Regions from separate parts of the Variovorax sp. M-6 genome, predicted to be linked through region 1. Evidence: predicted binding sites of a transcription regulator. Region 1 holds the regulator's gene; each other region holds the start of a gene.
What was found. The regulator FNR, encoded in region 1, switches genes on or off when oxygen is low (the NO sensors DNR and NnrR bind a similar motif). The targets are predictions, from matches to a motif close to TTGATNNNNATCAA.
Positions count from the first base shown of each region.

Region 1 (9,924 bases):
ACTTCACGCCGATCCGCGAGCTGGGGATGTCGTTCCTGCACACGACGATGGGTTCCTGGGAAATTTTCTGGGTGCTGTTCTACGGCTTCGCGACCTACGGCAACGCCGGCTTCATGCGCGAGCAGGTGTGCAAGTACATGTGCCCCTATGCGCGCTTCCAGAGCGCGATGTTCGATCGCGACACGCTGATCGTGAGCTATGACGCCGCGCGCGGCGACCCTCGCGGCGTGCCGGCGAAGGCGCGCGCATCGACCGCGGCGCCGCTGGGCCACTGCATCGACTGCAAGCTGTGCGTGCAGGTCTGCCCGACCGGCATCGACATCCGCGAAGGCCTCCAGTACGAGTGCATCGGCTGCGGGCTGTGCGTGGACGCCTGCAACATCGTGATGGACAAGATGGCCACGCCGCGCGGCCTGATCCGCTACGCCACGCAGAACGGCATGGCGGGCCGCTGGACGCCGCGGCAGGTGCTGCGCCGCGTGCTGCGGCCGCGGGTGCTGATCTACACCGCGGTGCTGGCGGCGCTGTGCATCGGCCTGCTCGCCAGCCTGGTGACGCGCACGCCGCTGAAGGTCGACGTGGTGCGCGACCGCGCGTCGCTGGCCCGCATCGTCGAGGGCGGGCAGCTCGAGAACGTCTACCGCCTGCAGATCATGAACGCCACCGAAGAGCTGCAGCGCTACCGGATCGCGGCGAGCGGCCTCGAGGGCCTGCACGTGTCCTCGGAACCCGTGGTCGAGGTCGCGCCGGCGGAGTCGCGCTGGGTCGCGGTCCGGCTGCAGCTGCCCTACGGCGCGGCACCGGCGGGTTCGCACAAGGTGCATTTCGACGTCCGCGCCGAAAGCGGCAACGCCAGTGTCTCGGAGCCCGCGGTGTTCCTGGTACCGCGCTGATCAACCCAAGGACAAAGATGACCCACGACAACGACGCGATGAACCCTTGCCCTCCGTGGTACCGCTTTCCGCTGGTGTGGATGGTGATCGGCGGGCCGGCCGTGGTGGTGGTCGCCAGCTTCGTCACGCTGTGGCTGGCCATCGCCACGCCCGACCCGGTGGTGGACCAGGACTACTACCGCAAGGGCGTCGAGATCAACCGCACGCTGGCCGACAAGAAGCTGATGCCGGCCGTGGCCGGACGCAACCACGCGGCGACGCCGGGCAGCGCCGTGCCGCTGCCGAAGGAGTGAGCCCATGCAGATGCGCCGCTGGATGTGGATTCTCTGGCCGGCCTTCCTGCTGGCCTGCGCGCTCGAGGTGCTGGTGTTCGCGCTGGTCGACCCGGGCGACCTGAACTGGCGCGGCGAGGCGCTCGGCGCTTCGCGGCAGGCCGTCTACACGGTCGGCTTCTTCGTCTTCTGGCTGCTGGCCATGGGGGCGGGCGCGCTGACCCTGCTGCTGACCCTGCCGGCGCGCGAGATCAACAACCCGGCGGATTGACGATGCGGCGCAGCGCCTCGGGGTCGACGATGCGCACGTTGCGCTGCTCGACCTCGACCATGCCGTCGGCCGCGAACTTCGACAGGGTCCGGCTCACGGTCTCGAGCTTGAGCCCGAGGTAGCTGCCGATCTCCTCGCGGGTCATGCGAAGCACCAGCTCGGAGCGCGAGAAGCCGCGCGCGTGCAGGCGCTGGACCAGGTTGAGGAGGAAGGCCGCGAGCCGCTCCTCGGCCCGCATGCTGCCCAGCAGCAGCATCACGCCGTGTTCGCGCACGATCTCGCGGCTCATGATCTGGTGCACGTGGCGCTGCAGCGCGGTGATCTCGCGCGACAGCTCCTCGATGCGTTCGAAAGGCATCACGCAGACCTCGGAGTCCTCCAGCGCCACGGCGTCGCAGGTGTGCTGGTCGTTGACGATGCCGTCGAGCCCGATGATCTCGCCCGCCATCTGGAAGCCCGTGACCTGGTCACGCCCGTCCTCGCTGGTGACGCGGGTCTTGAACACCCCGGTGCGGATCGCATAGAGCGAGGTGAAGGGCTCGCCGTTGCGAAACAGCGTCTCGCGCCGCTTGATCTTGCGCCGCGTGGCGACGATGTCGTCGATGCGCTGCAGCTCGCCCGGGTCCAGGCCGACCGGCATGCAGAGCTCGCGCAGATTGCAGTTGGAACAGGCGACCTTGATGTTTTCGGGTTTCATTGATGCAGTCGAGGTCATACAGGGATTGTCCGATGGGGAGTGGGCCGGATGCTTGATACAGGTCAATGATTGCAGATCGTGACGGCGGCATAGTGACACACCAAAGCCCTTGCCGCCGCCCGCGATGCTCCCTGCTTCCGCTCCCGCCCTCACGCCCCCCCCGGCGCCGCTGCCTTCCGTGCTGCGCCGCTTCGACTGCGCCGGCCCGCGCTACACCTCCTATCCCACGGCCGACCGCTTCGTCGACGCCTTCACGGCGGACGACTACGCCCAGGCCCTCGAGCAGCGCGGCGGGGCCGGCGCGAGCGCGCGGGCGCTGTCGCTGTACGTGCACATCCCGTTCTGCGAGTCGCTCTGCTACTACTGCGCCTGCAACAAGATCGTGACCCGGCACAAGAGCAAGGGGCGCGAGTACCTCGACTACCTGGCGCGCGAGATCTCGCTGCAGGTGGCCAAGCTCGGCCGCGGCGCGGTCGTCCGCCAGCTGCACCTGGGCGGCGGCACGCCGACCTTCCTCGACGATGCCGGCCTGCGGGACCTCATGGCCATGCTTCGCGGTGCCTTCACGCTGTCGCCGGACGGCGAGCATTCGATCGAGATCGACCCGCGCACCGTCGACCGCGAGCGCCTCGTGACGCTGGCCGAGCTGGGCTTCAACCGGCTGAGCTTCGGCGTCCAGGACTTCGACCCGGAAGTGCAGAAGGCGGTGCACCGGATCCAGCCCGCCCGGCAGGTGTTCGACCTGATGGCGGTGGCCCGCGGGCTGGGCTTCGATTCGGTCAACGTCGACCTGATCTACGGGCTGCCGCGCCAGAGCGCCGCCTCGTTCGACCGCACGCTGGAGCAGGTCTGCGCGCTCCGGCCGGACCGCATCGCGCTCTACGCCTACGCCCACCTGCCCGAGCGCTTCAAGGCCCAGCGCCGCATCGCGACCGAAGCCCTGCCCGATGCGGCCGCCAAGGTCGATATGCTGTCGCGCTCGATCGCCGCGCTCACCGCCGCGGGCTATGTCTACATCGGGATGGACCATTTCGCGCTGCCCGGCGATGCGCTGGCGGTCGCCCGGCGGCAGGGCCGGCTGCATCGCAACTTCCAGGGCTACAGCACCCAGCCGGACTGCGACCTGGTGGCGCTCGGCGTGTCGGCGATCGGCCGCATCGGCGCCACCTACAGCCAGAACGCGAAGACGCTCGAGGAGTACTACGACCTCCTCGACCAGGGCCGCCTGCCGGTGGTGCGCGGCCTGGCGCTGACGCGCGACGACGTGCTGCGGCGGGCCGTGATCATGGCGATCATGTGCCAGGGACGGGTGGACTTCGAAGCCGTGGGCGCGGCCCATCTGATCGACTTCGAGCACTTCTTCGCGACCGAACTGGCCGCGCTCGAACCGCTTGCGGCGCAGGGCCTCGTGACCCTGGGCGATCGCTACATCGAGGTCACGCCCATGGGCTGGTTCTTCGTGCGCGCGATCGCCATGGTGTTCGACCGCTACCTGCAGGCCGATCGCAACCGCACGCGCTTCTCGCGCATCGTCTGACATGCTGGCTGCGCTGGCCGGCACCGCGTTCGTGATGGGTCTGGCCGGCGGGCCGCACTGCGTCGCGATGTGCGGCGCTGCCTGCGCGGGCGTGATCCGCATCGTGCGCGCGCCCGCGGGCGGCGTCGCGGCGCTGGTGCCTGTGGGCCGTTCGCTGCCGGCGGGCGCGCTGTTCCACGCCGGGCGCGTGGCGGGCTACGCGGCCGCCGGGGCCGCGGCGGCCGCCACGGCCCAGGGCCTGGCCCTGGCGAGCGAACAGGTGGCCGCACTGCGCCCCGCGTGGATGCTGCTGCACGTGGCCGTGCTCGCCTGGGGCGTGCTGCTCGCGGCCTCGGGCCGGCAGCCGCTGTGGGCCAGCCGCATCGGACGCTGGGCCGCGGCGCGCCTGCAGCCCATGACCCGCAGCCCCTTCGGCGTGCTGGCCACCGGTGCGCTCTGGGTTGCGATGCCCTGCGGCCTGCTGTACTCGGCGCTGATGCTGGCGGCCTTGAGCAACGGCGTGCTCGAGGGCGCGGCCGTGATGGCGCTGTTCGCCTCGGGCAGCGCGCTGTCGCTCGTGCTGGCGCCGTGGCTGTGGCAGCGCCTGCGCTCGGGCGCGGGCCTGGTGTCGCAGCAGTGGGGCACGCGCCTGGCCGGCGCGCTGCTCGCCGCGGTCGCGCTGCAGGCGCTCTGGATGGATCTCCAGCACCAGATCGACATCTGGTGCCGCTGAGCGAGGACCTGCGGACAACCGACGCGAAGTTGATCCCAGTCAATTCGCGCCGCGCGGGTCTGGCCGAGACTGGAGGCCTTCCCTTCTGGAGATCCCATCATGTTCAAGCGAATCCTGGTCGCGACCGACGGCTCGCCCCTTTCGGAGAAGGCGGTCGAGTCCGCCATCGGCCTGGCCCGGCAGCATGGCGCCGAGCTGCTCGCCTTCACCGTGGCCCGCAGGCAACCCAAGAGCTACATGGACGGCACGATGATCTACGAGGGGGCCGAGAGCGAGAGCATCGACAAGAAGCGCTTCGAAAAGGCCCAGGCCATGGTCGACGCGATCGGCGAGCGCGCGGGCGCGAGCGGCGTGCGCTGCGAAGCGCTCGTGGCCCATTCCAGCCAGGTCGCCGAATCGATCATTGCCGCCGCGCAGAAGCATCACAGCGACCTGATCGTGATGGCCTCGCATGGCCGCAGGGGCATCGGGCGCCTGCTGCTGGGCAGCGAGACCCAGCATGTGCTCACGCATTCGGCCTTGCCGGTGCTGGTGCTCCGATAGCGCCCGCATGATGCAGGAAATCAACCAGGCGGATGCGGCCGCCAAGGCCGATGCGTTGCGCGCGCTGGCCGCCGCATCGGGCTTGAGGAGCTGGCACCTCGCCGGCCGCGAACTGTTGCCGGTGGTGCAGGGTGGGATGGGGGTCGGCGTCTCGGCCGGTGGCCTGGCCGGCGCGGTGGCCGGCCTCGGCGGCATCGGCACCGTGTCGTCGGTCGACCTGCGGCGCCTGCACCCGGACCTGTGGGCGCAGACCGCGAACATCGAAGCCGAGCCCGACGCCGGCGCGCGCATCGACGCCGCCAACCTCGAGGCGCTGGGCCGCGAGATCGCCAAGGCCCGACACCTCGCCGGCGGCCGCGGCCTGATCGCCGTCAACGTCATGAAGGCCTTGACCGCCTACGAGCCGCAGGTGCGCCACGCGATGGCCTGCGGGGCCGATGCGCTGGTGGTCGGCGCCGGCCTGCCGCTGGACCTGCCGGAACTGGCGCGCGAGCATCCGGGCGTCGCGCTGATCCCGATCCTGTCGGATGCGCGCGGCGTGCAACTGATCGTGCGCAAGTGGGAGAAGAAAGGGCGCCTGCCCGATGCCATCGTGATCGAGCATCCGCGCCTTGCGGGCGGCCATCTCGGCGCCGCCAGGGTCGGCGACCTGAACGACCCGCGCTTCGAGTTCGACGTCGTGCTGCCGCAGGTGCAGGCCTTCTTCAAGACCGCGGGCATCGAAGGCCGCATCCCGCTGATCGCCGCCGGCGGCGTCGAGAGCCTCGAGGACATCCGCCGGCTGCAGTCGCTCGGCGCCTCGGCGGTCCAGCTCGGCACCGCCTTCGCGGTCACCGCCGAATGCGATGCCGACCTGGCGTTCAAGCGCGTGCTCGCCGATGCCAGGCCCGAGGACCTGGTCGAGTTCACCAGCGTGGCGGGCCTGCCTGCGCGCGCCGTGCGCACGCCCTGGCTGGCCAAGTACCTGCGGCTCGAGCCGCGGCTGATGGCCAAGACGCACCGCGAGACCGAGTGCACCATGCGCTTCGACTGCCTGGCCCATTGCGGCCTGCGCGACGCCACGCCGGGCTGGGGCAAGTTCTGCATCGACAAGATGCTGGGCCATGCGCTCGCGGGACACACCGAGCAGGGGCTGTTTTTCCGCGGTGCCGGCCGGCTGCCGTTCGGCCGCGAGATCCGGCCGGTCCGGGAACTGATGGAGTGGCTGCTCAGCGGCGCAGCAGTTCGTCGCTGATGATGATCTTGCGGACCTCCGTGGTGCCGGCGCCGATCTCGAGCAGCTTGATGGCGCGATAGAGCCGGTTGACTTCGGATTCCCAGATGTAGCCCGCGCCGCCGTGGATCTGCACCGCCTCGTTGAGCACCTTGTTCATGGTCTCCGAGGCGAACATCACGGAGGCGGCAGTGATCATGTGGATGTCGCCGCGCCCGCCGCCGCCGATCTCGAGGTCGTTGGCCGCGCGCAGCGCCTGGTAGGTGAAGACGCGCATCGATTCGATCCACACGTACATGTCGGCCAGCTTGGCCCGGATCATCTGGAAGTTCGCGATCGGCTGGCCGAATTGCTGCCGCGTGCGCGCATAGTCCAGCGCCAGTTCGAGCGCGCGCTCGCAGATGCCCAGGCAGATCGGCGCGATCATGGCGCGCTCCAGGTCGAGCCCGCTCATCACCACCTGCACGCCGCGGTCCTCCTCGCCGACCCGGTTGCGCGCCGGCACGCGGCAGTTTTCGAACACCAGCTCGGCCGTCTGGCTGCCGCGAAAGCCCATCTTGGTGAGCTTCTGCGCGACCTTGAAGCCGGCGCTGCCGCTCTCGACGATGAAGGCCGAGATGCCCTTGGCGCCGCGTTCCTTGTTGGTCTTGGCGTAGACCAGCACCACGTCGGCCACCGCGCCGTTGGTGATGTAGATCTTGCTGCCGTTGAGCAGGTAGTCGTCGCCGTCGCGCGTGGCCGTGGTGCGCATCGAGCCCAGCGCATCGGAGCCCGCACCGGGCTCGGTCAGGCCCAGCGCGCCGACGGTCCTGCCGCTGCACAGGCCCGGCAGGTAGGCCTTGCGCTGCGTTTCGTCGGCGTTGCGGTAGATGTTGTAGAGGCACAGGTTCTCGTGCGCCACCCAGCTCAGCGCGAGCGCGTGGTTCCAGCGCGAGAAGGCTTGCACCACCAGCCCGCTCGCGAAGAGATCGAGGCCGGCGCCGCCGTAGGCCTCGGGCACCGGAATGCCGAAGTAGCCCGTGGCGCCGATCTGCGCAAAGGCCTCGGGCGGCCACCACTCCTCGTTGTCCATGCGGCTGGACAGGGGGTAGAGCTCGTTGCGCGCGAACCGGTCGGCCTGGTCGAGGATCTGCTGCTCGTCGTCGGACAGGCCGGAGAAGCGCTGGGCGGCGCTTGGAGCGGAAGCGGTCGTGTTCATGGGTCTGTGGAGGATGGAAGAGAAAAACGGAAGGCGGTTCAGGCGGCGCGACGGTCGCCTTCGGCGAATGCCGCGACACGGGCGGCGAAATCGGCGGTGGCGGCGCAGCGCAGGAAGGCGGCTTTTTCGCGCGCCAGGTGCGCCTCCAGGCCCGCGCGGACCTGGACCGCCGTCAACTCCTTGAGCTCCCGCACCGACTGGGCGGGCAGGGCGGCCAGCGCTCGCGCGCACTGCCGTGCTTCGGCGTCGGCGCGGTCGGCGTCCACGACGCGGTCGATCAGCCCCAGCGCCAGCGCCTGCGGGGCATCCAGCGTGGTGTGCAGCGTGAGCAGATCGAAGGCGCGCGCAACCCCGACGCGCTGCGCCAGCCGGAAGCTCAGGCCGCCATCGGCCGAGGCGCCGAGCTTCGCATAGGCCGTGATCAGGCGCGTGCCACGCGCCGCCAGCACCATGTCGCAGGCCAGGGCCAGCGACAGGCCGCCACCGGCCACCGCCCCATGCACGCCGGCGATCACGGGGACGGGGAGGCGGTTCAGCGCCATCACGCTGGCGTGGACGCTGTCGATCATCCTGGCGATGAAGGCGGGGAGCTCGTGGCGGTGCGCATGCATGGCGCGAACGTCGCCGCCCACGCAGAACGATCGGCCCTCGCCGCGCAGCACGAGGGCGCGCACGCCCGGTGCGGCAGCCACGGCATCGATGGCGCGCTGCAGCGCCACGGCGGCTGGAAAGTCCAGCGCGTTGAGCGCATCGGCGCGGTTCAGCGTGATCGTGGCGATCTCGTCGTCGACATCGAGCCGTACGGGTTCCTGGGTGTCCATGGGCCTCCGGGCGTTGCTGCATCGACGACCGTGAACTTCTTTGACCTTCACTCAATGAAATCGTTTCGACGCGAAGGCGATGAGACACCGGTTGGCTTCTTTTGGGAAGGGAGGAGAGGCTAGGACTAACCCTTGGATATCTCAATTCATTGGGAGAAAAACGGATAAACCTGTCTGGAGGGCCAGGAGTCCCGAGATCGTGGGGCGCAGAAAAAATAAATTGAGTCAGGGTCAGAAAGTGATTGACATCCGCGATCCGATGGTCGCAATATCCGCCTCACACCAGACGCCATGACCGGCGCGGAGACAAGCCTTGGAATCTCACCACCTCTCGTTCGGCCGGGGCCGTCGCCCATGCTGAGCGTCACCAACCTGCAGGTGTTCTACGACCGTGCGGTCGAGGCCGTGCGCGACGTTTCGCTCGAGCTCGGCCAGGGCCGCATCGTCGCCCTGCTGGGCAGCAACGGCGCGGGCAAGTCGACCGTGCTCAAGGCGATCAGCGGCGTGCTCTATCCGGAGGATGGCGAGATCACGGGCGGTGCGATCCGCTACGACAACGCCTCGCTCGAACGCTGCGCGCCGCACGAGATCGTCCGGCGCGGGCTGGTCCAGGTGCCCGAAGGGCGGCGGCTGTTCGACACGCTCACCGTCGAGGAGAACCTGCGCATGGGCGGCTACCTGCGGCCCGGCACCGACGAATCCCGGGCGCTGGCCAACATCTACGCTCTGTTCCCCGCGATCGAAGCCCATCGGCATCGCGTGGCCGGCTACCTGTCCGGCGGCCAGCAGCAGATGGTGGCGATCGGCCGTGCACTCATGGGCGAGCCGAAGCTGCTGCTGCTCGACGAGCCCTCGCTCGGGCTCGCGCCGCAGATCATCGCGGAGATCTTCGACATCATTCGCCGCCTGCGCGACGAACGCGGCCTGACGGTGCTGCTGGTCGAGCAGAACGCACAGCTGGCGCTCTCGCTCGCCGACTACGGCTACATCATGGAGCGCGGCCGGATCGTGCTCGACGACACGCCCGCCAGGCTGCTCGCGAACGACGACGTGAAGGAGTTCTACCTCGGGGTGCAGGCCGGCGGCCAGCGCCGCAGTATGCGCGAGATCAAGCACTACAAGCGGCGCAAGAGGTGGCTCTCGTGAGCGCGGCGCTGCTCGAACTGCAGGGCGTGGGCAAGCGCTTCGGCGGCCTCGAGGCGCTGTCGGGCATCGACCTGCGCGTCGAGCGCGGCCACATCTTCAGCGTCATCGGGCCCAACGGTGCCGGCAAGACCACGCTGTTCAACCTGATCTCGTGCCTGCTCGCGCCGAGCGCCGGGCGCATCGTCTTCGACGGCGAGGACATCGCGGGCGCGGCGGCCCACAGCCTCTCGAAGCGCGGCATCGCACGCACCTTCCAGAACCTCGCGGTCTTCAAGCACGAGACCGTGATCGACAACATCCTGACCGGGCTGCACGCGCGGCTCACCACCGGCGTGCTGGGCGCCGCCGTGTTCTGGGGCTCGGCGCGCCGCGCCGAGATCGCCGCCCGCGAGACGGCGGAGGAGATCGTCGAGTTCCTCGAGATCGAGACCATCCGCGACCTGCCGGTCGGCACGCTCTCGTACGGCCTGCAGAAGCGGGTCGAGCTGGGCCGCGCGCTGGCCATGCAGCCGCGGCTGCTGCTGCTCGACGAAATGGTGTCGGGCATGAACCAGGAGGAGACCGAGGACATCGCCCGCTTCATCCTCGACATCCGCGAGGAGCGCAACGTCACGGTGATGA
Region 1 is NZ_JBFREQ010000017.1:30,588-40,511, reverse strand. Features, by position in the region: gene ccoG (cytochrome c oxidase accessory protein CcoG) at 1-893, shown strand, start outside; gene AB4Z46_RS19395 (FixH family protein) at 911-1,186, shown strand; gene AB4Z46_RS19390 (hypothetical protein) at 1,191-1,436, shown strand; gene fnr (fumarate/nitrate reduction transcriptional regulator Fnr) at 1,417-2,133, opposite strand; gene hemN (oxygen-independent coproporphyrinogen III oxidase) at 2,258-3,670, shown strand; gene AB4Z46_RS19375 (sulfite exporter TauE/SafE family protein) at 3,672-4,382, shown strand; gene AB4Z46_RS19370 (universal stress protein) at 4,482-4,925, shown strand; gene AB4Z46_RS19365 (NAD(P)H-dependent flavin oxidoreductase) at 4,933-6,159, shown strand; gene AB4Z46_RS19360 (acyl-CoA dehydrogenase family protein) at 6,134-7,336, opposite strand; gene AB4Z46_RS19355 (enoyl-CoA hydratase/isomerase family protein) at 7,375-8,157, opposite strand; gene AB4Z46_RS19350 (ABC transporter ATP-binding protein) at 8,512-9,303, shown strand; gene AB4Z46_RS19345 (ABC transporter ATP-binding protein) at 9,300-9,924, shown strand, end outside.

Region 2 (9,924 bases), on a different contig from region 1:
TCCAGCCGGTGCTGCACGGCGGCGGCACGCTGGTGGTGTTCGACAAGTACGAGGTCGAGCCCTTCCTGGCGGCGGTGCAGGAACTGCGCATCACGCACGTGTTCATGGTCCCGGCGATGATCCACATGGCCTTGGCGCATCCGTCGATCGGGCGCTACGACCTGTCCAGCCTGCGCTCCATCACCTATGGCGCAGCACCGATGGCGCCCACGCGAATCCGGGAAGCCTGGGCCTGCTTCGGTCCGATCCTCTCGCAAGGCTACGGGGGGAGCGAGACCACCTCCGGCGTGGCGCGCCTGTCCGTCGAAGACCACGCGCACGCGATCGCGCACCGTCCCGAGCGCCTGGCATCCTGCGGACGGCCCCACGTCGAGGCCGATGTGCGCGTGGTGAACGAGCGCGGCGAAGAGGTCTCGGGCGACGAAATCGGCGAAGTGGTGGTCCGCGGCGAAGACGTCTTCAAGGGCTACTGGGGCGCGCCGGAACTCACGGCCGAGGTGCTGGTCGACGGCTGGTTCCACACCAGCGACCTGGCGCGGGTGGACGAGGAGGGCTTCATCTACCTCGTGGACCGCAAGAAGGACATGATCATCTCGGGTGGATTCAACGTCTACCCCACCGAGGTGGAAGCCGTGCTCTACCAGCACCCCGCGGTCTTCGAGGCCTGTGTGGTGGGCGTGCCCGATGCGCAATGGGGCGAGAGCGTGAAGGCCGTCATCTGCCTGAAGGCTGGCGCCAAGGCCACGGACGGCGAGCTGATGGCCTTCTGCCGCGAGCGCCTGGCGGACTACAAGTCCCCGCGCACGATCGAATTCGCGGCCGAGCTGCCCAAGAACCCAAGCGGAAAGATCGCGCGCAAGCTGGTGCGAGAGCCCTATTGGGCCCACGTCGAACGCCGCGTCAACTGAACGAAGGAACAGACAGATGGAACACCTTGCCAGCCCCCAGCTCGCCGAGATTCGCGAGCGTCTTGCCCGCTTCATTCAGGACGACGTTCTCCCGATCGAGAAAGAGCTCGAACTCGGCCCCGAGGACCCGTGGCCGCGCGAAGTCCTGCATCGGATCTGGCGCCGCTCGAGCGAAGCGGGCCTGCTGCCGATCTGCCTGCCGCCCGAGATGGGCGGTGCGGGCCTGAGCGTCCTGGACCAGTGCCTGCTGAAGCTGGACATCGCCAGGTCCGGCGCGTTGCTGGGCGCGCACGTGCTGGGCGACCTGAGCGGTCCGCCGCGCGTGGGCAACATGCTGAAGTACGCCACGCCCGATCAGATGGAGCGCTTCTTCCTGCCGGTCATTCGCGGCGAGAAGGGCACCTGCTTCGCGATGACCGAACCCCACTCCGGATCCGACGCCAACAGCATCACGACCCGCGCGGTGCTCGATGGCGACGAGCTCGTCATCAATGGCCACAAGCACTACATCAGCGGCTCGCCGTTCGCCGACTTCGCGATCGTCCAGTGCGTGACCGATCCCGACAGCACACCCAAGGGGGTGACGGCGGTTCTGGTCGACCTGGATTCGCCCGGCGTGCGCCTGGAGCAGGCCTATCTGCCGATGTCCGGCCAGCACATCGACGCGGACATCATTTTCGAGAACACGCGCGTGCCGGTCGGCAACGTGTTCGGCGGCTTCGGCAACGGCTTCAAGCTCGGCATGGCGCGCATCAACGTGAACCGCCTGCTGCACTGCCCGACGATGCTGGGCATGGCGCGCCATGTGTACGAGCTGTCTCTGGGATACGCCCGCACCCGCCAGCAGTTCGGCGGCCCGATCGCACGCTTCCAGGCGATCCAGCACATGCTCGCCGACATGGCCGCGGCCTTGTGGGCGTGCGAAAGCATGATCCTGAACACGGCGATGCTGGCCGATCGCGGCGCCGACATCCGCATGGAGGCCGCGGCCTGCAAGCTGTTCGTGTCCGAGCGTTGCTTCGAAGTGGCCGACAAGGCGGTGCAGATCCACGGCAACGTCGGCGTGACGAAGAACCATCCGGTGGAGCACGTGTTCCGCAAGCTGCGCATGTTCCGCATCGTCACGGGCACCAGCGAGATTCAGCGCAACACGATCGCCCGCGTCATTCTGGAAGCGTGAGTGAAAGAGGCGCACCAAGCGCCCGCGCAACCTTCAATTCACAAGGAGACAAGACATGAACAAGAGACGCTTCCTGCAGGCGGCCGGCGGCGCCGCGGCGGCACTGTTCGCATCGCACGCCAGCTGGGCCGCGGACGCCTATCCGGACCGGCCCATCCGGATGCTGGTGCCGTTCCAGCCGGGCAGCACACCGGACATCTGGGCGCGGGCGCTCGGCAGCGCCCTGACGGCGCGGCTGGGCCAGCCGATGGTGGTCGAGAACATGCCCGGCGCCGGCGGCTCCATCGGCGCATCGGCCCTGAAGCGCGCCAGCCCTGACGGCTATACCCTGGGCCTGTTCGCCAACACGCAAGCCATCACCGTGCATACGTTCCGCACGCCGCCCTACGACCTGGCGGCGGATTTCGTGGCCATTTCGATGCTGGGCGGCGGGGCTTCGCTGCTCACGGTTCCCGCGTCGTCGCCCATACGCACGGCCCAGGACTTGATCGCTGCGCTGAAGGCGAAGCCGGGCGGGATGGCTTACGGCTCCGGCGGCAATGGCAGCATTGCCCACCTGGCGGTCGAGCAACTGCTCAGGGATACCGGCACGACGGCCTTGCACGTCCCCTACAAGGGCGCGCCGGACATCGTCTCGTCCCAGCTGTCGGGCCAGACCCAATTCGGCATGCCCATCCTGGGGACGGCATTGACGTTCGTCAACAACGGCAAGCTGCGTGCGCTGGCCATCACCAGCGACAAGCGGTCGCCCTCGCTGCCCGAGGTGCCGACGCTGGCAGAGGCGCTGCCTCCCGGCTTCTCGTTGAACAGCTGGTCGGGGGTTTTCGCGCCCGCCAGGACGCCGGCGCCGATCGTCGATCGCCTGTCCAGGGAGATCGGCGCCATCTTGCGCTCGGGTGCGATGGATGAGCTGGTGAAGACCATGGGCTCCGAGCTCCGCCCCGATGGCTCGCCGGCGGAGTTCCAGAAATTCGTGATCGCCGAGGACAAGCGCTTCGGCGATCTGATCAAGAGCATTGGCTTGAAGGTGGACGGACGATGAAACCGGAATGGTCGTGCCTGAAGGATGTGACGATCCTCGATGTCAGCCAGTTGCTGCCCGGGCCCCACGCGGCGTCGCTGCTCGCCCAGTTGGGCGCGGACGTGATCAAGATCGAGAACCCGGACACCGGGGACACCTCGCGCCTGCTCGGGCCGGCGGTGTTCGCCCAGTTCAATCGCGGCAAGCGATCGGTCGCCCTGGACCTGAAGTCGCCCGAGGGAAAGGCTGCCTTCCTGGACCTGCTCCAGCGCGCCGATGCGGTGATCGAAGGCTTCCGCCCCGGCGTGATGCAGCGGCTCGGGCTGGGCTACGACACCCTGGCCGAGGTCAACCCGGCCATCGTGCTGTGCTCGATCTCGGGCTTCGGCCAGACCGGGCCGCTGGCGGCCGATGCGGGCCATGACCTGAACTACCTGGCCCTGTCGGGCTACTGGGCGGTGCCGGTGCAGGTGCACGACAAGGTGTCGCGCCCACGCGCGCGCATCTCGGACTTCGCCGCCTCCGGCTATGCCGCACTGTCGCTGAGCGTGGCGATCATGAGCGCCCGCCAGAACGGCAAGGGGCAGCACCTGGACGTGTCGATTCTGGATGCCGTGACGTCCTGGACGGTGCAGGGCGCCTGGGCCGCCCGCGGCATTCCCGCGGACAGGCTGATCGACTCGCCGACGGTGATGCCGGAGAACGACCTGTTCGAGACCCTGGATGGCCGCCACCTCGCGATGGGCATCCTGGAGAACAAATTCTGGGTCAACCTGTGCGAGGTGCTGGGCGATGAGTATCCTGCCTTGCGCGATCCGCGTTTTGCGACCCGGCCGCAGCGGCAGAAGCACAAGCAGGAGGTCAATGCCCTCATGGTGCAGGTGTTCGCGGGCAAGACGCTGGCTGAATGGGGCGATCGCTTCGCCGGCACCGACGTCCCTTTCTCCCCGGTGCTGGGCGCCGCGGAGCTGTTCGAGGATGCGCAACTGATCGCGCGCGACATGGTGCGGCACCACCCCGAGGAAGGCCTGATTTCGGTGCGCTTCCCGGTGAAGTTCTCCGCCGGCCTGCCGGATGCGCCAGGGGCGGTGCCCGCGCTCGGCGCGCACACCGGGTCGGTCCTGAAGGCCTGAGGCGGTCTGGCGCCCCCCACGCTCTCAAGCGCATGTCTTTGATCTGCCGCAAGGTCGCGACGGGCCGGAGGTGAGAGGCTACGGCCATCCCCTCCGGAGAGCCGCATGACGCACACCACGATCAGAATCATCCGCGACGAGCACTCGGCGCTGTCCGCCATGCTGCGCTCCATCGTCCTGCTGCTGGCCCAGCATCGCCGACAGGGCACGCTGCCGGATTTCGGCGCCTTGCGTGCGATGCTTTTCTACGTCGACGAGTTTCCCGAGAAGCGGCACCACCGCAAGGAGTCCGAGCTGCTGTTCCCGAAGCTGCGCGCACGGACCCCGATCTCGCGCGAACTGCTCGACCGGCTGGACGACGACCACGCGCGCGGCGAGCGGAAGATCCGCGAAGTCGAGCATGCGCTGCTCGCCTTCGAGATGATGGGCGAGGTCCGTCGCCAGGCCTTCGAGCAGGCGGTCGAACGCTATGTCGACTTCTACCTGGCCCACATGGCGATGGAAGAGCGCGAGATCCTTCCGCTGGCCGAGAAGGTGCTGACGGACGACGACTGGAGCGACCTCGACCGGGCCTTCAGCGCCAATCGCGATCCGCTCACCGGCTGCGAGCCGGAGCCTGACTACGGGGCGCTTTTCACCCGGATCGTGAATGCGGTTCCCGCACCGATCGGCCTGGGCGCGGGGCGTTGAAGGGCGGCCGGTTCGCGGACTTCAGTCCGCCTTCAGCACGCCGCGGCGCACCTGGTCGCGCTCGATCGACTGGAACAACGCCTTGAAGTTGCCCTCGCCGAATCCGTCGTCGCCCTTGCGCTGGATGAACTCGAAGAACACCGGTCCGAAGGCGGTCTCGGAGAAGATCTGCAGCAGCAGGCGCGGACTGCCGCCCCCGGTGCTGCCGTCGAGCAGGATGCCGCGCGCCTGCAGTTCGGGGATCGGCTGGCCGTGGCCCGGCAGCCGCTGCTCGAGCATCTCGTAGTAGATGTCGTTGGGCGCGGTCATCAGGGGCACGCCGGCCAGGCCGAGCTGGTCGATGGTCGAGATCAGGTCGTCGCTCAGGAGCGCGATGTGCTGGATGCCCTCGCCGTTGAACTTCATCAGGAATTCTTCGATCTGGCCCGAGCCCTTGGAGGATTCCTCGTTCAGCGGAATGCGGATCTTGCCGTCGGGCGCGGTCAGCGCCTTCGAGGTGAGGCCGGTGTATTCGCCCTGGATGTCGAAGTAGCGGATCTCGCGGAAGTTGAAGAGCTTCTCGTAGAAGCCGGCCCAGAAGGCCATGCGGCCGCGGTAGACGTTGTGCGTCAGGTGGTCGACGATCTTCAGGCCGTGGCCGGCCGGATGCCGGTCGACGCCCTCGATGAACTCGAAGTCGATGTCGTAGATCGACTTGCCGTCCTCGAAGCGGTCGATCAGGTACAGCGGCGCGCCGCCGATGCCCTTGATCGCGGGCAGCCGCAGCTCCATCGGGCCGGTGGCGATCTCCACCGGCTGGGCGCCGAGCGCGAGCGCGCGCGCGTAGGCCTGGTGCGAATCCTTGACGCGGAAGGCCAGCCCGCAGGCCGAGGGGCCGTGCTCGGCCGCGAAGTAGGCCGCCGGGCTGTTCGGCTCGCGGTTGACGATGAAGTTGATGTCGCCCTGGCGGTACAGCACCACGTCCTTCGAGCGGTGCCGGGCCACCAGGGTGAAGCCGAGTTTCTCGAAGAAGGGCTCGAGGAGCTGCGGCGTGGGCGAGGCGAACTCGACGAACTCGAAGCCCATCAGTCCCATCGGGTTCTCGAACAGGTCGGTCATGTGCGTGCGCTCCGAAGTTGCGGCCTACTCGGCCGTGATGTTGGCCTTCCTGACCAGCCGGGCGTAGCGCTCCTGCTCGGTCTTGAAGAACTGGGCCGAGGCCTCGGGACTCATCGGGTTGATGATGTTCTCCTGCTTGGCCATGGCTTCCCTGGTCTCCGGCATGCCGAAGGCCGCCACCACCGCAGTATGGAGCCGTTTGACCTCGGCCGGTGGCAGCTTGGCCGGGCCGATCACCGCGAACCAGCCCGAGACGTCGACCTCGGGGAAGCCCTGCTCGGCGATGGTCGGCACGTCCGGCAGCGAAGGCACGCGGGTCTTGCCCATCACGCCGATCGCGCGCAGCGCGCCGCTCTTGAGCTGGCCCTGGATCGCCGGCACCGCCACCACGCCCATCTCGACCTGGCCGCCGATGATGTCGGCCACCATCGGTCCCACGCCCTTGTAGGGGATGTGGCGGACATCGACGCCGGCGGCATCCATGAACATCGCGCCGGCCAGGTGGATGATGGTGCCGTTGCCGGATGACGCGTAGTTGTAGCCGTCCGGCTTGGCCTTCAGCAGCGCCTGCAGCTCCTTGGCGTTCTTCGCCGGCACCTTCGGGTTCACCACCAGCACGAAGGGCGTCGCGCCGATCACCGAGATCGGCGTGATGTCGTTGATGGCGTCGAAGGGCATCTTCTTGAAGACGCTGGGATTCACCACGTGGTTGTTGGACACCACGCCGAGGGTCTGGCCGTCGGCCGGCGCCCGCACCACCACGCTGGTGCCGGTGAGGCCGCCGGCACCCGGCAGGTTCTCGATCACGACCGCCTGGCCGCCCAGCGCCTTGGTGAGCGAGGGCGAGGCGGCCCGCATGATGGTGTCGACGCCGGAGCCGGCACTCACCGGAAGCACCATCCGCAGCGGCTTGTCGGAGCCCTCGGCGAAGGCGCCGCTGGCGGTCACGGCGAAGGCGGCGGCGAGCAGGGCGGTCATGCCGCGGCGTTGGATCCTGAGGTTCATGGTGTGTCTCCGTGGGTCTTTGGGGGAATAGGGAATTCAGGCGGGCACGCGGATGGCGAGGCCGGCGAGGATCTCTGCGGTGTGCTGGCCCACGCTCGGCAGCGGGTGCCGAACGCCCGGGCGGCGGCCGCCCATCATCAGCGGCAGCAGCACGACGTCGGTGGTCTGGCCGTCGTCGCATTCCATCGGCACCAGGCCGCCGCTGGCCTTCAGGTGCGGGTCGTCGACCAGCTGGTCGGGCCGCATGATCGGTGCGTAGGGGATGCCGGCGGCCTCGAGCCTGGGTGCGAGTTCCGCCACGCGATGGTGCTTCAGGATCTCGCCGAGCTTCGCCAGCAGCGCCGGCCGAACCGCCACCCGCAGCGCGTTGTTCGCGAGCGCCGGATCGGCGGCCAGCGCCGGCGCGTCGATGACGCGGCACAGCGTCAGGAACTGCTTGTCGCTCACCGCGCCGATGAAGAGCTGCTCGCCGTCGGCCAGCGTGAAGACGTCGTACACGCTCCAGGCCGACACGCGCGAAGGCATCGGCGGCGGTGGCTCGCCGGTCATGGCGTACTGCTGCATGTGCTGCGACGACAGGAAGACGCAGTTCTCGAACAGCGCGCTCTGCACTTCCTGGCCGCGGCCGGTGCGCTCGCGTTCGCGCAGCGCCGCCAGTACGCCGATGGCGCCGAACATGCCGCCCATGATGTCGTTGACCGAGGTGCCGGCGCGCAGCGGCCGCCCGACCGGGCCGGTCATGTACGACAGCCCGCCCATCATCTGCACCACTTCGTCGAGCGCCAGCCGGTTTTCGTACGGACCGGGCAGGAAGCCCTTGTGCGTGACGTAGACCAGGCGCGGGTACTTCTTCGACAGGGTCTCGTAGTCGAGGCCGAAGCCGGCCATCAGGCCGGGCCGGAAGTTCTCCAGCACCACGTCGCACTGGCCCGCCAGTTCGGCCGCGGTGGCCCGGCCCTCCTCGGTGCCGATGTCGATCACCACGCTCTTCTTGTTGCGGTTGAAGGAGCGGAAGAAGCCGATGCCCAGGCCCGGCAGCTTGCGGGTCTTGTCGCCGCCGGGCGGCTCGACCTTGATCACCTCGGCGCCGAGGTCGGCCAGGATCATGCCGCAGGTGGGGCCCATCACCATGTGGGTGAACTCGAGCACGCGGACGCCGGCGAGCGGCAGGGGAGCGGTGGCGGTGGTCATGGAAGCATCTCGTGGTGGGGATCAGGCGGCCACGGCGTGGGCCGCCGCGCCGAAGGTCTTGGGCAGGCCGGCTTGCCACAACGCGCCGTGCAGCGTTTCGCCGGCCAGCCACTCGGCGACCCGGGCGCGCAGCGCCAGCAGCCGGTCGATGTCGATGCCGGTCGCGATGCCCATGCTGCCGAGCATGTAGGCCAGGTCCTCGCTCGAGACGTTGCCGCTGGCGCCCGGCGCGTGCGGGCAGCCGCCGATGCCCGCGAGGCAGGCATCGAAGCGGGCCACGCCGACCTCGAGCGCGGCGTAGACGTTGGCCAGGCCGAGCCCGCGCGTGTCGTGGAAATGACCGCACCAGAAGCGGTCGCCGGCGATCTTCAGCGCCTCCTCGAAGAGGTCGCGCACCATCGCCGGGTCGGCGTAGCCGACGGTGTCGGCCAGGCTCACGCGGTCGGCGCCGGCGTCGAGCAGGGCCTGCAGAAGCCGCAGCACCTCGCGCGGGTCGACCCGGCCCTGCAGGGTGCAGCCGAAGGCGGTGCCGACGCCGCCCTCGATCAGCGTCCGACGTCCGGACGCATCGCGCGCGGCGCGGATGCGCGCCACTTCGGCCACCACCTCGTCCGGGGTCTTGCGCAGGTTGGCGAGGCTGTGGGCATGGCTGGCGGAGAGCGGCACGATCATCAGGTCGGCCCCGGCGGCGATGGCGCTTTCGGCGCCGCGCAGGTTGGGCACCAGGACCGAGACGAAGAGCTTCGGCAGGGTCTTGGCGAAGGCGACGAGCTCGGCGGTATCGGCCAGCTGAGGCAGCAGGCGCGCCGGCACGAAGGAGCCGACCTCGATCTCGCGCTGGCCGGCTTCGTGGGCCGCGCGGATCCATTCGATCTTCTGCGCGGTAGGCAGGATGGTGGCGATGCTCTGCAGGCCGTCGCGCAGGCCGACTTCTCGGATCACGGCGCTGCGCGGCAGCCGGGTGGCGGTGAGGGTCATCGAATCCGTCTCCTGTCTTCGGGCGCACGGTGCGGCGCCATGGACAGACTGTAGGCATTCCCACTCGGTATAAAAAGCGGTAAATTGGAACGTTCAACGTTCCCATTCGGAATGCCACGAGCTGAACCCCCATGCGCGACCTCGACCTCACCTCCTTGCGGCTCTTCGTCAGCGTTTGCGAGACGCGCAACATCGCGCGGGCCGCCGAGCTGCACCACATCGTCGCCTCGGCCATCAGCAAGCGCCTGCTGCTGCTCGAGGAGACCGTCGGCAACAAGCTGATCGAGCGGCACCGGCGCGGCGTGCAACCCACGGCGGCCGGCGAGATCCTGCTCGAGCATGCACGCCTGATGCTGGCCGGCGCCGACCGGGTGGCGCGCGACATGGCGGCCTACGGCACGGGCATCAAGGGGCAGGTCAGGGTGCTGGCCAGCGTGTCGTCGATCGCCGAGTTCCTGCCCGACGACATCGCCGCCTTCCTGCAGTTGCCCGCGCACCGCGACATCCGCATCGACATCGAGGAGGCACTCAGCCGCGACCTGGTGCGCGGCTTGCGCGAAGGCCTGGCGCCGGTGGGCGTGTGCTGGGACGCGGCCGACCTCGAAGGCCTGGCGACCCGGCCCTACCGGCACGATCACCTGGCGATCATCGCGCACCCCGCGCACCCGATCGCGCGCTTCAAGCGTTGCGCTTTCGCCCAGACGCTGGATTTCGAGCACG
Region 2 is NZ_JBFREQ010000028.1:18,742-28,665, forward strand. Features, by position in the region: gene AB4Z46_RS26210 (AMP-binding protein) at 1-908, shown strand, start outside; gene AB4Z46_RS26215 (acyl-CoA dehydrogenase family protein) at 925-2,088, shown strand; gene AB4Z46_RS26220 (Bug family tripartite tricarboxylate transporter substrate binding protein) at 2,144-3,130, shown strand; gene AB4Z46_RS26225 (CaiB/BaiF CoA transferase family protein) at 3,127-4,242, shown strand; gene AB4Z46_RS26230 (hemerythrin domain-containing protein) at 4,348-4,932, shown strand; gene hppD (4-hydroxyphenylpyruvate dioxygenase) at 4,954-6,030, opposite strand; gene AB4Z46_RS26240 (Bug family tripartite tricarboxylate transporter substrate binding protein) at 6,055-7,035, opposite strand; gene AB4Z46_RS26245 (CaiB/BaiF CoA transferase family protein) at 7,072-8,226, opposite strand; gene AB4Z46_RS26250 (hydroxymethylglutaryl-CoA lyase) at 8,248-9,204, opposite strand; gene AB4Z46_RS26255 (LysR family transcriptional regulator) at 9,336-9,924, shown strand, end outside.
Region 2: AB4Z46_RS26230 (hemerythrin domain-containing protein) is a predicted target of FNR. The motif match lies at 4,281-4,294, and genes of this name have one in related genera.

Region 3 (9,924 bases), on a different contig from region 1:
CCCGTCCTCCTGCACGGCCTCCATGAACGCATCGGTCAGCCCGACGGAAATGTTGAAGCTGGCCAGGTCGCCCTGGTCCTTGGCCCGGACGAACTCCTCGATGTCGGGATGGTCGCAGCGCAGCACGCCCATCTGGGCGCCCCGCCGGGCGCCCGCGGACTCCACCGTCTCGCAGGAACGGTCGAAGACCCGCATGTAGGACACCGGCCCCGATGCGTTCGACTGCGTGCTGGCGACCCAGGCGCCGCGCGGCCGGATGCGCGAGAAGTCGTAGCCCACGCCACCGCCGCGGCGCATGGTCTCGGCGGCTTCCGTCAGTGCCACGTAGATTCCCGGATGGCCGTCCTCTTCGGCCGCGATGGAGTCGCCCACCGGCTGCACGAAGCAGTTGATCAGCGTGGCGGACAAGGCGGTGCCGGCCGCCGACTGGATGCGTCCCGCCGGCAGAAAGCCATCCTGCAGGGCCTGCAGGAAACGCGGCTCCCAATGCGCGCGAAGCTCCGGTTGCTCTGCCTGTGCCAGCGCCCGGGCCACGCGACGGCACACGTCCTCGATGCTGCGCTCGTCGCCTTTGGCGTACTTCTCGCGCAGCACCTCCTCGCTGATCTGCTGGGCGGGCAGCCTCCGCGTCGGCGGCGGGGTCTTCCGGGTATCGGTCGACATCGCGAGCTCATTCCTCAATGGCGACCACCAGTGGGCGTCAGCACCACCGGTGAACCGGAAGGCGTCTTGAAGCCGTAGAAGCGCTCGTTGAGATGCGACGTGACCGCGATGATGTCCTCGTCGCTCCAGTTCAGCGAACCCGCGGCTTGCCAGCGCGCCACTTGCGCCTGGAGACTCTTCCAGTCGGTGGCCAGTCTCCGGTCCCGCCAATGCACCTGCGTCGTGTGGCAGGCGATGCAATGCGTCGAGTACAAGAGTTCTCCGCGCGATTGAGCGCCCGCCGAGGTACCGGACAGGATCGCGCCGACCAGAATGCATGCCGCCAGTGGGTAGGTTGACATGGCGCCGCTCCTCGCTTTCAACAGGGCAGTACCAAGGATCGCGCAGGCGGGGTGCCGGCAGATTGACGCAGCGCAATCGGCACGCAACTCCTTTCCGAATCGACACCGATCGAACCGCGAATCATGGCGGCCTGGCGACGCGGGGCGAAATGCCGGAAGGGCCTGCACTCCGCGCGGGAATTCGCAGATCGACTCGACGAGGGGGTCGCCGCTCATCATCATTCGGAGAACGACCATGACATCAAGGAAGAGCCTTTTCGCCGTGTGGGTCCTCGTCTTGAGCGCGTCGGCTTTCGCGATAGACAACACGCCACCGGGTCCATTGAGCCCGCCATCGACGCCCTCCCAGAAGGCCAGGGATACCGCGGCCAAGGCAGCACACGAGGCGCAGATCGCCGCGCAGAAGGCGGCCGACGAGGCCAAGGCGGCAACCGAGCAGGCCAAGGTGAACGCCGGCCAGATCTCCAAGGCGATCGCGGAAGCCATCCGGCGCGCAGCGCAGAAGGCCGCCGAGGCGGCGAACCGCTTCGAGGAGAAGGCCAACGCTTCGGCCGGAAAGGCTCTCGACGCCGCCGCGGGAGCCGTGCACGAGGCGCAGGAGCAAGGCGAGAAGGCATCGGCGGCGACCAAGGAGGCGCTCGACCTGGCCGAACAAGCCGCGAGCAAGGTGATCGCGTCCAGCAAGGAGGAAGCCGAGAAGGCCGCGCAGTCGACACGCGATGCATTGCAGAAGGCCGAGGAGGCCACGCGCGCCGCCGCGCTGGCTGCGAGGGATGCCGCGCAACAGACGGTCGAGGCCGCCAAGGGGTCCAAGGCCACCCCGGCGCAGCCCGCGGACCCACGTCCTGGGCGATAACCCCGTATCGGCCCGAAAGCGATCGGAATGCTCGACACCGATGCGCGCGAGCACCGTGGGGTCGACTCAATGCGACATCAGGACCGGCAGCGTCATGGACTGAAGGATCGACCGCGTGGCACCGCCCCACACCCATTCGCGCGCACGACTGTGGCCGTAGCAACCCATCACGAGCAAGTCCGCACCCATGTCCGCGGCCCTCGACAGAAGGTGCTCGCCGGCATCGCTCCCTTCGGGGCCACCCGAATGCACGGAGACGCTCACGCCCTGCCCCTTCAGATAGTCCTGCAGGCCATGCAGGGAAGCGTCCGCCGCTTCGCCGTAGCTGACCGCGTGCACCGACTCCGCGCGCTTCATCCAGGGCAGCGCCGCCGACACCGCGCGCGCGGCCTCGCGCGATTCCTTCCAGGCAACCAGGACGGTTCGCCCGATGGGGGCGACCGGGCCCGCGTAAGGCAGCACCAGCGCCGGCCGGCCGCTCTCGACGAGCACGCTCGGCAGAAAGTCGGGCGGCAGCTCGGCGGCGGCGGGGTCGTCGCCGTCGCGCTGCCCCAGGATCAACAGATCGGCGTACAGGGCGCGCCGGGCGAAGCCCCAGGGCGCATCGCTCATCGGCTCGGCCCAGTGCAGGCGCGGGGAGCCGCCCCCGGCCGCCATGAAAGTCGCATGGGCCTTGCCCCGGCATTCCTTGTCGAGCTCCTGCATGATCGCCATGGCTTCGGCCGCGCCTTCCAGCGCATAGGGATAGCGCATGAGCGCGGAGATGGTGCATGGCAAGCCCGTGACTTCGGCATCGAAGGCCTCGGCCAGTTGCCGGGCGACCTTGACGCGCTCCGCAGTGCGCGCTGAACCGTCCAGGTGAAGCAGGATCGTCTTCGGTGTTTGCATGAGAACTCCTTCGAAATCCATGGGTGAGATACAGGCAACTTAGCGCCATCGGCATCGCCTCGCCTTGCGCGGCGTCAAACCGCACGGCGCGTATTTCGCCCGATCCACCGGCGAGAGCACCGGCTGGCGCGGCAGGCGCGGCAGGCGCTCCCTTGATTCAGCGCAAGCCGGTCACGGCCGGGAACTCCTACATTGAAGACTGGACAACGAACTGGAGATGGCAATGAGCAAGGTTCTTGTGATCGTCTACTCCTATACGGGCACCTGCCGCCGGGTGGCGGAACTCCTGTGCAGCCAGCAAGGCTGGCGCGGTGCCGAGATCGTGGAGGCCCGACCCCGCAGCGGCGCCATCGGCACCCTGCGCTGCCTGCTCGACTCCCTGTTTCGGCGCCGGCCGGCGATCCTCTACGACGGCCCGCTGCCAAGGGACTTCGACGCGGTGGTGCTGGTGTCGCCCATCTGGGCGCTGCAGCTGGCCGGCCCGATGCGCAGCTTCGTGGCAAGACAGCGCGATCATTTGCCCGAAGTCGGCGTGGTGTCGGTCATGGGTGGCCAGGGCTCGCCCAACGCCGTGGCCGAGATCGCCCGGCTGCTCGGGCGTGTTCCCATCCTGAGCACCGCCCTCACCATGCGCGAGGTCGACGACGGCAGCTACGCTGCCCGCCTGCAGGCCTTCGGAACGGCGGTGAATTCGGCCAAGGACTCGAAGGAGGTCGTGCGTCCGGTCACCTTGTCACCCCAGGGCGTCTGAGGGGGCAGGATGCAGGCAATGGTCCTTCGGGCCGCCGGCCAGCCGCTGCGGATGGAGCAACGCCCGCTCCCGGAGCCTGCCGCCGGCGAGTTGCGGCTGCGCGTGCTGGCCTGCGCGGTCTGCCGCACAGACCTGCACGTGGTCGATGGCGAGCTGCCGCTGACCGTGCTGCCCATGGTGCCGGGCCACGAGATCGTCGGCGAGGTGGAGGCGCTCGGCGCGGGCGTCCGGGGGCATTGCATCGGCGACAGGGTCGGCGTGCCCTGGCTTGGCCACAGCTGCGGGCACTGCGCCTTCTGCGCCGACGGTCGGGAGAACCTCTGCGACACGCCGCGCTTCACCGGCTATCACCGCGACGGCGGCTTCGCGAGCCACGTCGTTGCCGAGGCCGAATTCTGCTTGCCGCTGGGCGGCCTGAACCAGGACCCGGCCCATATCGCGCCCTTGCTTTGCGCCGGCCTGATCGGGTGGCGCAGCCTGAAGGCGGCGGGCGAGGACGCACGGCGCCTGGGCATCTACGGATTCGGAGCCGCGGCGCACCTGATCGCCCAGGTGGCTGCCGCACAGGGCCGGCAGGTCTACGCATTCACGCGGCCCGGCGACATGGCAGGCCAGGCTTTCGCGACAAGCCTTGGCGCCGCCTGGGCCGGAGGCTCGGACGAAATCCCGGTCCCGCCGCTCGACGCTGCGATCATCTTCGCTCCCGCTGGCGAGTTGGTGCCGCAGGCCTTGCGGGCGGTGCGCAAAGGCGGACGCGTGGTTTGCGGCGGCATTCATATGAGCGACATTCCCTCGTTCCCGTACCGCTTGCTGTGGGAGGAGCGACGGCTGGTGTCGGTGGCCAACCTGACACGCAGCGACGCGCGCGAGTTTCTGGCGCTGGTGCGGTCGCATCCGCCGCAGGTCCACGTCACGACCTACCCGCTGGCGCAAGCCAACGAGGCGATGGCTGACCTGCGGGCCGGCCGCGTGCAGGGCGCGGCGGTGCTGCTGCCCTCAGCATGACGATGGCGACCGCGATCGCAGCGAATTGACGGAAGTCAAACCGGTGCGGCTCGAGGGCGGCGAAGATCAGCACGCCCCATCCATCGAGCGCCCCATGACCCCCCTCACCGAATCGGACCGCGAGGCCCTGGCTCTGCAACTCGACCTCCTGAAGCGCCGCGTACTCGACGAGCTTCGCGGTGCCGGAGCGCATGTCGGGCCCGGCACGCGCGCCGGCGACCATGAAGTCCACAGCCATGCCGACGACGCCGAAGCCGAGCAACTGGACGACGTGCATTTCGCCGAGATCGAGGTCGACCGCACGCGGCTGTACGACATCGAGCGGGCGCAGCAGCGACTGGCCGACGGCCTCTATGGCATCTGCGCCGACTGCGGCGAGGAGATTCCGCGCGAGCGACTCCTGGCCCAACCCACGGCCATCCGGTGCGCCGCTTGCCAGACCGCGGCCGAAAGCCGGCGTCGCAGCTGAAGGCTCACCGAGGAGCCTCGTCGTCGTTGGCGAGCGCCTGCATCCTCCATCCGGATTGCACCCGCGTCGATGGCGTGACGTTGCGATGCGGGCGGGACAAGGAATAACATGCACGGGTGGCCACCCCCCTCCACCTTGCAGTCCTTGACGACGAAGCGGACATCACACAGCTGCTCGCCACCTACCTCGGAGGCCAGGGATTTCGCGTCAGCCAGGTTCATTCCGGCGCTGCGCTCATGGCGCTGATGTCGGGCGATGCGCCCGCGCTCGTCCTGCTCGACCTGGGCTTGCCGGGCGAAGACGGCTTTGCGATCGCACGCCAGCTGCGCGAGCACTGGCAGTGCGGGTTGGTGATCGTCACGGGTCGCGGCGATCCGGTGGACAAGGTGGTCGGCCTCGAGGTCGGGGCCGACGACTATGTGACCAAGCCTTTCGATCTGCGCGAACTGGTCGCCCGCGTCAAGGCCGTGCTGCGCCGCCTGGCGCCCGCAGGGCAGCCCGCATCGGCAAAGGCGAGCGCCGAGGCCGCAACGCTGCTGCGCTTCGCGCAATGGGAGCTCGACACGGCGGCGCGGCGCCTGCTGGACTCGAGCCGGCAGGAGGTGGCCCTGACCACCGGCGAGTTCGACCTTCTGAACACGCTGGCCACGCATCCGGGTCGGGTGCTGTCGCGGGACTTCCTTCTCGAACACACGCGAGGCCGGGACGGCGGCCCCTTCGACCGAACCATCGATGTGCAGATCGGGCGATTGCGCCGAAAGATCGAGGCCGACCCCGACCATCCCCAGATCATCAAGTCGGTCCGCGGCGCCGGCTACATCCTGGTTCCCAAGGTCGAGGCGGGCTGACCGTGGGCGAATCCGCTGTTCCGGGGTTCGACGACGAAACGGTATTCCGCTCGCTCTTCATCGCCTACCCGGACGCGCTCCTCCTGGTGGATCTGCAAGGCGTGATCGGGTTGGCGAATCCCGCCGCGCTGGAGCTTCTGGGCTACGCAAAGGAAGAACTGCAGGGCCTGTCCGTGGACGAACTGGTCCCGGATGCCATCCGGCGCCGCCATTCGGCCTATCGCAACGCCTATGCCGACCATCCCCGCGCGCGCCCGATGGGCATGCAGACGGACCTGGTGGCCAAGCGGCGCGACGGCAGCGAAGTGATGGTCGAGATCGCACTGAGTCCGCTGCAGAATCACGGCCTGCCCTACGTGGTCGCCGCGATCCGCGCAGTAGGCGCGTATCCCCGCGTGAAGCAGGCCCTGCAGCGCGCCCGCTACGCCGAATACCTCGCACAGTTCGGGCGCCACGCAGTGGATGCGCGCGACTCGAAGACACTCCTCGGGCTCGTGCCGGACATCGCGGCGGAAGCCCTGCAAGTCGAGATGGCCAAGGTCCTGCTGCTGGAGCCGAGCGGACTTGCATTCCGCATCGTCGCCGGCGTGGGCCTTCTGCCGCAGGAAACCATCGGCCATCGGATCCCGAACGCGCCCGATTCCCCGTCCGGCCATGTGGTGGCCCGGGGCAAGCCGGTACTGATCGCCGACTATGCGCAGGAGCGGCGCTTCACGATTCCATCCCCCTACGTCGAGGCCGGCATGGTCTGCGAACTCTCCGTGCCGCTGGCGGACCGGGGCCGCACCATCGGAACGCTGGCCGTTCGTTCGCGCACCCCGCAGCGCTTCGGCGACGACGAGGTTCGCTTCCTGGAATCCCTGTCGAGCATGCTGGCCACCGTGCTGCAGCGAGAGAGCAGCGAGGAAGCGCTCAACCATGCGCAACGGCTCGAGAGCGTCGGCCAACTGACGGGCGGCGTCGCGCACGATTTCAACAATCTGCTGACGGTGATCTCCGGCAACCTTCAGGTGCTCGCGGACGCCCCCGCGTACGCCGACGATCCCTTCGTGCAGCAGCTCGTCGGCGCCGCCTCGCGCGCCACCCGACGCGGCGCCGAACTGACGAGCAAGCTGCTCGCGTTCTCGCGACGCCAGGTCCTTCAACCGACGATCGTCGACATCGCCGCGCTGCTGCGGTCGCTGACCGACATGCTGAGGCGCACTCTCGACCAGCGCATCCTCATCACGCTCGACACCGAAAATGCGCTGTGCATGGCGGACCCTGTCCAGCTCGAATCGACGCTGCTGAACGTGGCCATCAATGCACGCGATGCCATGCCGCAGGGCGGCACGCTGTCGTTCACCTGCACGGCGGTGCCTGCGTTGCCCGATGAACTGGATGCCCCACAGAACCGATCCGCCGAGGAAGGCTTCGTGTCGATCGCCATTTCGGACACCGGCGAAGGCATGTCAGAGAGCGTCAAGTTGCGCGCCTTCGAGCCCTTCTTCACCACCAAGGACACCGGCCGCGGCACAGGCCTCGGCCTGTCTACCGTCTACGGCTTCGCCAAGCAGTCGCGGGGTGCCGTCAGCCTGGCGAGTACCCCCGGCGCGGGGACGACCGTCACGATATTCCTGCCGCGCGTCGAGGGAGACCGGGCCACCGATGAGAAGCTCGGGACCGCGGCGAGTGAAGTCCCCTCAGGGCTGCGCGTCCTGCTGGTGGAGGACGATGCGGGAGTGCGCAGCGTGGTCCGGCAGTTCCTGGCCTCGATGGACTGCGAGGTCACGGCCTGCGCCGGCGGCGAGGAAGCGTTGCGCGTGCTTGCCTCGGGCCAGGCCGTCGACCTGCTGCTCACCGACATCCTGCTCGGCGCCGGCCCGCGGGGCACCCAACTGGCCGATGCTGCACACACGCTGTTGCCCGGCCTTCCGGTGCTGCTGATGTCCGGCTATTCCGGAGAGCTGCTCGAGGAGGCTCACGTCCGGGAACTGCTGCGCAAGCCTTTCACGCGAACCGACCTCGAGCAGGCCATCTCGAGGATGCTCGACGGCGCTCAGTGAAGGGCGCCGGCCATCGGCGCGGCCGTAGCCGTACGCTGGATGAAGGCCGTGAGTGCCTCCACCCGCGGAATGTGGATGTCGCGCCGGCCCTTCTCCGTGAACCGGATCACGTCTCCCCGCGCCAGCCGCGACAGCGCCCGGCTCACGGTCTCCAGCGTCATTCCGAGATAGTTGCCGATTTCGGCACGCGTCATGCGCAGCGTGATCTGATCGGTGCGCAGGCCCCGCTGCGCCAGCGCGTCGGCCCAGTAGCGAAGGAAGCCCGCGACGCGCGCATCGGCGGGCAGCGTGCACAAGGACAGCATCGAATCGTGATCGCGGGTGAGTTCGCGGCTCATGGTCTCGTGCAGCGCGGTGAGCAGCGCGGGCGTGCGCACGGCGGCCTGGAGCAGCGCGTCGTAGCGAATGGCCCAGACTTCGCCGGTGTCCATGGCCACCGCATCGCAAGCGTAGTGCGCCGTCGCGATGCCATCGAGGCCGAGCCAGTCGCCCTTGAAATAGAGACCGACCACCTGTTCGCGCCCTTCCCCGGACAGGTTCACCATCTTGAAACAGCCGGAGTTCACGACATGGAGGTATCCGAACGCCTGGCCCACCTGGTACACCGTGTCGCCGGCATGGACGATGCGCCGGTGGATGGGAAAGCTGTCCTGGAGCAGCTGCAGCGTGTCGGCGATGCGCCGAACGACAGACCCCGTGCACTTCGGAACGCTTGCTTCAGTCATCACTGGCTCCTTGCAGATCGATGGGCAAAGCTTAGGAAGCGTGTGCAACGGCACTGCCAACGCCATGGCGTCCTCGGTAACAGCAGGTGAATGCTCCGTGTCCGTTCGGTATCGGCAAGGGCGCGCAGCAAGATGTTGATGGCCGTCAAGGCCGCGAAGGGCAAACGTCATACCGTCACCGTTGTGAAAGACATTCATTCCTTCGCCTCCCGCAGCTTGTCGACGGATGAACCGCTGCTCGCAGGAAGAATCGTGGCCCTTTTCGCCGCTGCCCGGCGCCTGCGAGCGGATGCGCATTCGGAAGCGGTCGGCAAGGCCCTGCGCGGCAAGAACCTGGCTTTGCTTCAGACCGTGCCATGGGGACGCGAGACTTCGCCGCTTCATCGCGCCGCCCAGGATCTCGGCGCCCGCGTCGCCGAGGTGCGTTTCGAGACCGGTGGGCCGACCCAGCCCGACATCGGCACCCTCGCGCGACTCCTGGGGCGCATGTATGACGCCATCGACTGCGGAGGGCTGCCGCCGCCCTCCGTGCAAAGAATCGAACTGGAGGCCGGCGTTCCCGTCTACGCCGGACTGGGCCTCGACGATCACCCTGCCAGGATGCTGGCCGATCTCATGACACTTTGCGAGCACGACTCGGCGCCGGTGCCACAGGGGACCATCCTGTTCCTCGGAGACTCGCAGACGGGGCGCAGCCGCGCCTTCCTGTCGGCCGCGCGGGAAATAGGCTTTGCGCTGCACGTGGCCGGGCCCGGACGTGCGGCATCGAACGAGGCGATGTTCGTGGTCGATGCCACGCAGTCCCCGCACTGGTCGCTGCACGGGTGGTCAGGCGCACCCATCGACGAGGCCCGGCGAGCGGAGAACCATCGTTGCGTGATGCAAACGGTGCTGCTCGACACCCTGGCCCAGGCCTGACCCGCGCTCAGGGCGGAGCCGCCACCACGCGCAACACCTTCCCGCTGCGGCCGGCGCGGCCGGGTTCGCCGCTGCGGCAACGGACCTGCACGTCCACGGCGCCTTGGGATTCAAGAAATTCGCCAAGCACCCGCTGCGCCCGTCGCAGCGCGAGTTCGGCCTCCGTGCCGCACAGGCCGGTGCGCAGCAGCAACTCGCAGGGGCCCTCCTGCACGAGCTGGAAGTCGAACAGGCCGGCATCCTCTTCGAGCTTCGTGCTCAGCGCCAAGGGAAGCACACTGACCGAACCCGCCCCGGCGCGGCCCAGATGCAGCGTCTCCTCGCTGCGGCCCTCCACTTCGATGACGGGCAGGCAGGAGCCGCATACGCAGGCCCGTGCCTGCACGGTGACGCGATCGCCCATGTCATAGCGGAT
Region 3 is NZ_JBFREQ010000010.1:68,008-77,931, forward strand. Features, by position in the region: gene AB4Z46_RS13625 (adenosylcobalamin-dependent ribonucleoside-diphosphate reductase) at 1-663, opposite strand, end outside; gene AB4Z46_RS13630 (cytochrome C) at 678-1,004, opposite strand; gene AB4Z46_RS13635 (hypothetical protein) at 1,240-1,860, shown strand; gene AB4Z46_RS13640 (universal stress protein) at 1,927-2,748, opposite strand; gene AB4Z46_RS13645 (flavodoxin family protein) at 2,972-3,499, shown strand; gene AB4Z46_RS13650 (zinc-dependent alcohol dehydrogenase family protein) at 3,509-4,504, shown strand; gene AB4Z46_RS13655 (TraR/DksA family transcriptional regulator) at 4,599-4,973, shown strand; gene AB4Z46_RS13660 (winged helix-turn-helix domain-containing protein) at 5,090-5,821, shown strand; gene AB4Z46_RS13665 (PAS domain S-box protein) at 5,824-7,866, shown strand; gene AB4Z46_RS13670 (Crp/Fnr family transcriptional regulator) at 7,860-8,591, opposite strand; gene AB4Z46_RS13675 (hypothetical protein) at 8,730-9,509, shown strand; gene AB4Z46_RS13680 (phenylacetate--CoA ligase family protein) at 9,517-9,924, opposite strand, start outside.
Region 3: AB4Z46_RS13640 (universal stress protein) is a predicted target of FNR. The motif match lies at 2,901-2,914, and genes of this name have one in related genera.